DNA from 3 places in the Aquamicrobium sp. NLF2-7 genome. Region 1 is predicted to be linked to each of the others. Evidence: predicted binding sites of a transcription regulator. Region 1 holds the regulator's gene; each other region holds the start of a gene.
The links. The regulator PhoB, encoded in region 1, activates phosphate uptake and scavenging genes when phosphate is short. The targets are predictions, from matches to a motif close to TGTCATNNANCTGTCAT.

Region 1 (2,264 bases):
AGGAACGTATAATGGGTGCTCATACGGTGACCGCCTTCGACGACGATCTTGGCGAGATCGAAGGGCTGGTGCGTGACATGGTCAGCCTGGCCGGGTCCATGGTCGATGAGGCGACACAGAGCCTGATCGTGCCGGACAATGCGCTGGCCCAGCGCGTCATCTCCGAGGATGCGGTGATGGACGAGTTGCAGCGTCGCCTGGACGACCGCGCCATCACGCTGATCGGCAAGCGCCAGCCGATGGCGCAGGACCTGCGTGCCATCGTGGGCGCGATCCGCATGGCCGGCGATCTCGAACGCATCGGCGATCTGGCCAAGAACATCGCCAAGCGCGTCGATGCGGTGGGTCAGTCGAGCGTGCCGCGCGCCTTCGCCCGCTCCATCGAAGACATGTCCGAACTGGTTCTTGAGCAGGTACAGGGCGTCATTGACGAATATGGCGCGCGCAACCCGGAAGGGCTGGTGCGGCTGCGCGACGAGGACGAGCTGGTCGACGTTAAATACACCTCTGTGTTCCGCGAACTGCTGACCTACATGATGGAGGACGCGCGCAACATCACGGCCTGCACGCATTTGCTTTTCTGTGCGAAGAACCTGGAGCGCATTGGCGACCACGTGACCAATATTGCCGAAAATGCCTATTATGTGCTGACCGGCGAGCAGTTGCCGGCTCACCGTCCCAAGCAGGACGAGACTGGCATACCGGCACCTGCGGTTTGAAGCAGGATCGAGGAGACGAAGCATGATCGCACCCCGCATCATGGTGGTTGAGGACGAAGAGCCGTTGGGCGTGCTTCTGCGCTACAACCTCGAAGCCGAAGGCTATCAGGTCGAGATCGTCACGCGCGGTGACGAGGCCGAGTTGCGGCTGCAGGAAAACGTGCCGGACCTTCTGGTGCTCGACTGGATGGTTCCGGCGATCTCAGGCATCGAATTGTGCCGGCGCCTGCGCATGCGCGAGCAGACCGAACGGCTGCCCATCATCATGCTGACGGCGCGCGGCGAGGAAAGCGACCGGGTGCGCGGCCTTTCCACCGGCGCCGACGACTATCTGGTCAAGCCCTTCTCCATGCCGGAGCTGGTGGCGCGGGTGAAGGCGCTTCTGCGTCGCGCCAAGCCCGAGGTGCTGTCCTCTGTACTCAAGGTGGGAGACATCGTGCTCGACCGCGAGCAGCACCGCGTCTACCGCAAGAAGAGCGAGATCCGGCTGGGGCCGACCGAGTTCCGCCTGCTCGAATTCATGATGCAGCATCCCGGCCGCGTCTTCTCGCGCGGACAGTTGCTCGACAATGTCTGGGGCGAGACGATCTACATCGACGAACGCACAGTGGATGTGCATGTCGGGCGGTTGCGCAAGGCGGTCAACACCGGCCGCATGCCCGACGTGATCCGCACCGTTCGCGGCTCAGGCTACGCGATCAGGGAAGAGTGACGGGCAGGGAAGAGTGACGCGCGGCCGGGCCGTCCTGCAGGGACCGCCCGCCGGCAAAAATCCTGTCATCGACGTAAGTCAGCGCGCGCATGGCACAGCCTTCGCGCAGCAGGGCGATCTGATCCGGCTCGATGCTGAAGCTGATCGAGCCGGAATGCTGGCCGCCGGCAGTGCGTGCGATGGCATCGCGCAGGGCCGGTTCGATCAGGTCGAAGGCTGCCGCGTTGAGGCCGACCAATGCCACCGGGGCAGGGTCGATGAGCGCAAACAGGCTGCCGAGGCCGAAGCCGAGCGCTTCGCCTGCGATGCGGAACGCCTCGCGCTCGCGTCCTTCATGGTCCCGGGCAGCGTCCGCCAGCGCCCGCATCTCCGTTTCCCCAATATCGCCCCGGGGTTCCTCGTTCTGGTCATGGCCGGCGGCGCTGCGCCAGATGGCGTAGCTTCCTGCATAGGCTTCTATGCATCCGCGCCGCCCGCAACGGCACAGCGCCCCGTCCGGCCGGTGGACCATGTGCCCGAATTCGACGCCTGAGGAATGGGTGCCGGTGAACATTTCGCCCTTGAGCACCAGCCCCATGCCGATGCCGTGCGAGAGCAATATGGCGATGAAATCGTCGCGATAGCGGGCCGGATCGCGCCAGCGCAGCGCCTCGGCCATCATGTTGCAGTCGTTCTCCACCGTTACGGGAACAGAGAATTCCGCTTCCAGAATGTCGGTGAAGGGGATGTCCGTGTGCGGGGTGATCGGAGACCACAGCATGGAACGCGCTTCCGCGTCGGTGATGCCCTGAACCGCGAACACGATACGCAATGGCGGGCCAGCCTTTGCGGCG
Region 2 (2,264 bases), 700 kb from region 1:
CCGATCAATTCAGCCAGCCGCGCCTCGATGTTCATGTGGATGTCTTCGAGCCTGGTTGAGAACTCGAACTTTCCGGCCTCGATTTCGCTGCGGATGGCGGCGAGGCCATCGGCGATCCTCTTGTCGTCGTCTGCCGAAATAATGCCGGTTTTGGCCAGCATCTCGCTATGGGCGATCGAACCTCTTATATCCTGCGCGTAGAGCTTGCGATCATAGCCGATGGAGGCGTTGATCGCTTCCATGATCGCGGCGGGACCCGAGGCAAATCGTCCGCCCCACATCTGGTTGCTGGCCTTCTTGTCGCTCATCTCTATAACCCGTGCCCGGAGCAGTTGAAAAAATGGCAGACGGCAGAAAATTTTTCCCCACCACGCGCCTGATTCTTGCGGCCCTCCTGGCCGGTGCCGCAGCCGGCGCGCTCGCGGTATATGTCAGCGGCGGGCTTGAAGGCAATAACACAGCGGCCGGAACTGCCGTTGTGGCGGGAGATGACCGCGTATGTGCCGCCAAAACGGAGCGTGCGAAAACCGTTGCCGCTGCCGCGACCGGCCATGTGGCCGCCATGCTGCCGGCCGATCCACCCCAGTCGATGACCGGCCTTGCCTTTAACGATCCCGATGGAAAGCCGGCTACACTTGCCGGCCATGTTGGCAAAACGGTGCTGGTCAATCTGTGGGCGACGTGGTGCGCGCCCTGTCGTGCCGAAATGCCGGCTCTGGACGAGTTGCAGCAGAAAATGGGCGGCGACAATTTCGAGGTGGTCGCGATCAACGTCGATTCCGGAGGAGATGAAAAGCCGAAAGCCTTTCTGGAGGAAATCAAGGTTTCGAGCCTTGCCTATTACAGCGACCATTCCATGGGCGCTTTCAACGAGCTGAAGGCGAAGGGCCTTGCGCTCGGCCTGCCCGTCACCGTGCTGGTCGATGATGAAGGCTGCCTGCTTGCCCATATGAACGGTCCGGCCGAGTGGTCTACGCCAGATGCCGTCAGGTTCATCGAAACCGCTCTGGATGACGTTAAGTAACGCCGGAGTTTTCCACGCTCCTTAACCGGCTTTCATCATATCGACACGCCGCTGTTGTCTGTCTGTCATATTCGCCCCATACTTCCGACCGCGGAACTGAACTCCATTTGGTCAATCATGTATCGGGAGATGAAGATGAAGCTTCTGGGTATTGCAGCAGGTCTTGCAACCGCACTCACCCTCTATTCCTCGGCCTCCGCCATCGCGGCCACCCAGATAAGCTGGTGGCATGCCATGACCGGCGCCAATGCCGAAGTGGTCGACAAGATCGCCAAGGACTTCAACGCCAGCCAGAGCGACTATGAGGTCGTTCCGGTGTTCAAGGGAACCTATCCCGAGACGCTGAATGCCGGCATAGCCGCCTTCCGTGCCGGTCAGGCCCCCGACATCATTCAGGTCTTCGACGTCGGCACCGGCGTCATGATGGCCGCCGAAGGCGCCATCCGCCCGGTCGCCGAAGTGCTGGAAGGCGCCGGCCTCAAATTCGACAAGAGCCAGTATCTGCCGGGCATCGTCGCCTACTACTCGAAGCCCGACGGCACCATGCTGTCCTTCCCCTACAATTCTTCCTCGCCGATCCTCTACTACAACAAGGACGTGTTCGAGAAAGCCGGCCTCGACGTCAACAACCCGCCCAAGACATGGGGCGAGGTTTTCGAAGCGGCGAAGAAGATCAAGACCAGCGGTGCGGCTGCCTGCGGTTACACCTCGACCTGGCTCACCTGGATCCATCTGGAGAATTTCGCCGCCTGGAACAACATTTCCTACGGCACCAATGAGAACGGCCTTGCCGGCGGCGACGTCGAGCTGAAGATCAACGCTCCGCTCTACGTCAACCACTTCCAGTCCATCGCCGATCTGGCCAAGGACGGAACCTTCAAGTATGGCGGCCGCACCTCGGAGGCCAAGCAGCTCTTCCTCGCCGGCGAATGCGGCATTCTCACCGAATCGTCGGGCGGCCTTGGCGACATCGTCAAGTCGGGCATGAACTACGGCATCGGCCAGCTCCCCTATGACGAGGACGGCGCGGGCCCGCAGAACACCACGCCCGGCGGCGCCAGCCTGTGGGTGATGGCCGGCAAGTCGGACGAGCAGTACAAGGGCGTTGCCGCCTTCTTCAACTATCTGTCGCAGACCGACGTGCAGCAGTTCCTGCACGAGCAGTCCGGCTATCTGCCGGTAACGCTGGCGGCCTATGAAGCCACCAAAGGGTCGGACTTCTACGAGAAGAACCCCGGCC
Region 3 (2,264 bases), 280 kb from region 1:
CCTTCGGCGCGCTCGAAGATCATCACATGCGAGCGGGCGCCGCCATCCTCGACCAGATCGGTTTCGTTGGCGGTGACGAAGAGGTTGCGGGCGGGAATGGCCAGCAGGCCTTCCGGACCGATGCCGGAGGGCAGCGCCTGGAGGAATTTCGGCTCCGCGCTGGTGTCCTCATAGACGCCGACCAGCGAGGCGCGCTCGGCGCCGACGAAGATCAGCTTCTGATCGCCATAGGCGCCGGCTTCCATGCCTTCGGGCTCGATGCCCTTCTTGTTGCGGTGCTCGGGATAATGGCCGAGCTGCGCTGCGATGTACTCGAAGCTGGCTGCGGATTCGTAGAGCACTTCGCCCGTCTTCGAGAAGATGGTGAAGCCGCGCGAGCCGCCTTTGTAGTCGCCCTCATTGGCGATGACGAGGCGGTCGTTGTCGAGCCACTGCACGGCGTCCGGCTCGCGTGGGGCGTTCTCGATCTTGCCGGTGAAGGAGAGCTTGCCGTCCTTTTTGGTGTCGACGTTTTCCAGCGAAACCGATCCGGCCGAAAAATGCGAGACGATCTCGCCGGTTTCGGCTTTCACGATGGCGATGTGGTTGTTCTCCTGCAGGGTCACGGCGATCTCGCCGGCCTCGTTGAAGTCGACGAATTCAGGTTCGGCATCTTCCGGCGCGATTTCGGCAAGGCCGTTCAGGTCGACGGTGCGGATGGTGGCGCAATCCGGTGCGCCATCCTTCAGCGAGACGATCTTGAGATTGCCGGCGGGAAGCTGCGGAAGTTCGCCGTCATTGAGGTCCTCGTCGCGCTCGTTCTCGATGGCGACGGCGAGGAAGCGGCCATCCTTGCTCACCGCCACCGAATCCGGCTGGCCGCCGAGATCGCAGGATGCTTCGATCGTCTTCGAGGCGATGTCGATGACCGTCAGGTTTCCGGAAGGCTCGGTGTAGCTCTTCGAGGTGTTGACGCCGGCCAGAACCCTGTTGCCGATGACGGCGACGGAGGTGGGCTCGCCGTCGATCCTGACGATGCCGCCGGCCTTCGGGGCTTTCGGGTCGGTAATGTCGATGAAGCCGACGGCGCCCAGCGGGCTGTCGGAATAGACGAGCGTGTTGCCGTCTTCAGTGGCGGTGATAATCTCGGAGGATGTCGCGGTTGCCGGATCGGTGCCTTCGGGCAAGTTGGAGGCAACCGGGAACGTGGCGATGCGGTTGAAGACCTGATCGGCGTGAGCCGGCAGGGAAACGGATGCGGCAAGTGCGACCATGGCCGCGACAAGTGACGAACGGGTGCGCATGAGATCTCTTTCCCTCATGAGAAGAATGCGCATTCCCTTTGTGCCATCGGTATTTCAGCCCGATGACGGTTTCGCGACACAAGCATGACGTTCCGGAGCGTGCTTCTTTCGGCCCGGATTTTCTTGCTCTCGGGCTCGAACGCGGTTATAGGAAAGCGGATTTTCCCTTTTTCGGTGGCTTGTAAAACCACCGCCCGCGTAACGGGACGCGGGCGAACGAGAGGATTTTATTCGATGGCAAATACGCTTCTCATGCCGAAGGCGACCGCCGTCTGGCTGGTCGACAACACCGCGCTTTCCTTCGACCAGATCGCCCAGTTCTGCGGCTTGCATCCGCTCGAAGTGAAGGCGATCGCCGATGGCGAATCGGCGCAGGGCATCAAGGGCATGGACCCGGTGATCACCGGCCAGCTCAGCCGCGAGGAGATCGCGCGCGGCGAGCAGGACCAGAACCATCGCCTGAAGCTTTCCGAGCCGAAGGTGCGGGTGCCCGAGACCAAGCGCAAGGGTCCGCGCTATACGCCGCTGTCCAAGCGTCAGGATCGTCCCAACGCGATCCTTTGGCTGGTGCGCAACCATCCCGAGCTGAAGGATGCGCAGATTTCGCGTCTGGTCGGAACCACCAAGTCGACCATCGAGCAGATCCGCAACCGCAGCCACTGGAATGCGGCCAATCTGGTGCCGATGGATCCGGTGACGCTGGGGCTGACCTCGCAGATCGACCTCGACATCGAGGTGCAGCGCGCTTCCCGCAACCGCGAGGTTCAGCCCACCGGTGATACGCTGCTGCCGGCTTCGCTCACCGAGCGCCTCGACCCGCGGGCCGATGCACCACGCGACGAGGATGCGGAGCTGGACGCGGATGCCGTGTTCGCCAAGCTCTCGGCGCTGAAGGGTGCGGAGCCGGAAGAGGACGACGAGGAATAAGCCTCGCCTCGATATTTATTCAAAAAGCGCGGGCCTGACCCGCGCTTTTTTGTT

Region 2: a site for PhoB is predicted at 1,077-1,093, ahead of ugpB (sn-glycerol-3-phosphate ABC transporter substrate-binding protein UgpB). Genes of this name have one in related genera too.
Region 3: a site for PhoB is predicted at 1,346-1,362, ahead of MIC97_RS09920 (esterase-like activity of phytase family protein). Genes of this name have one in related genera too.

The regions. Positions count from the first base shown of each region.
Region 1 covers NZ_JAKSED010000001.1:1,710,615-1,712,878, reverse strand. Annotated here, with positions in the region: gene phoU (phosphate signaling complex protein PhoU) at 12-719, shown strand; gene phoB (phosphate regulon transcriptional regulator PhoB) at 742-1,431, shown strand; gene MIC97_RS08415 (ROK family protein) at 1,418-2,264, opposite strand, start outside.
Region 2 covers NZ_JAKSED010000001.1:2,410,137-2,412,400, forward strand. Annotated here, with positions in the region: gene argH (argininosuccinate lyase) at 1-308, opposite strand, end outside; gene MIC97_RS11890 (TlpA disulfide reductase family protein) at 341-1,024, shown strand; gene ugpB (sn-glycerol-3-phosphate ABC transporter substrate-binding protein UgpB) at 1,160-2,264, shown strand, end outside.
Region 3 covers NZ_JAKSED010000001.1:1,994,324-1,996,587, reverse strand. Annotated here, with positions in the region: gene MIC97_RS09920 (esterase-like activity of phytase family protein) at 1-1,283, opposite strand, end outside; gene MIC97_RS09915 (DUF1013 domain-containing protein) at 1,518-2,210, shown strand.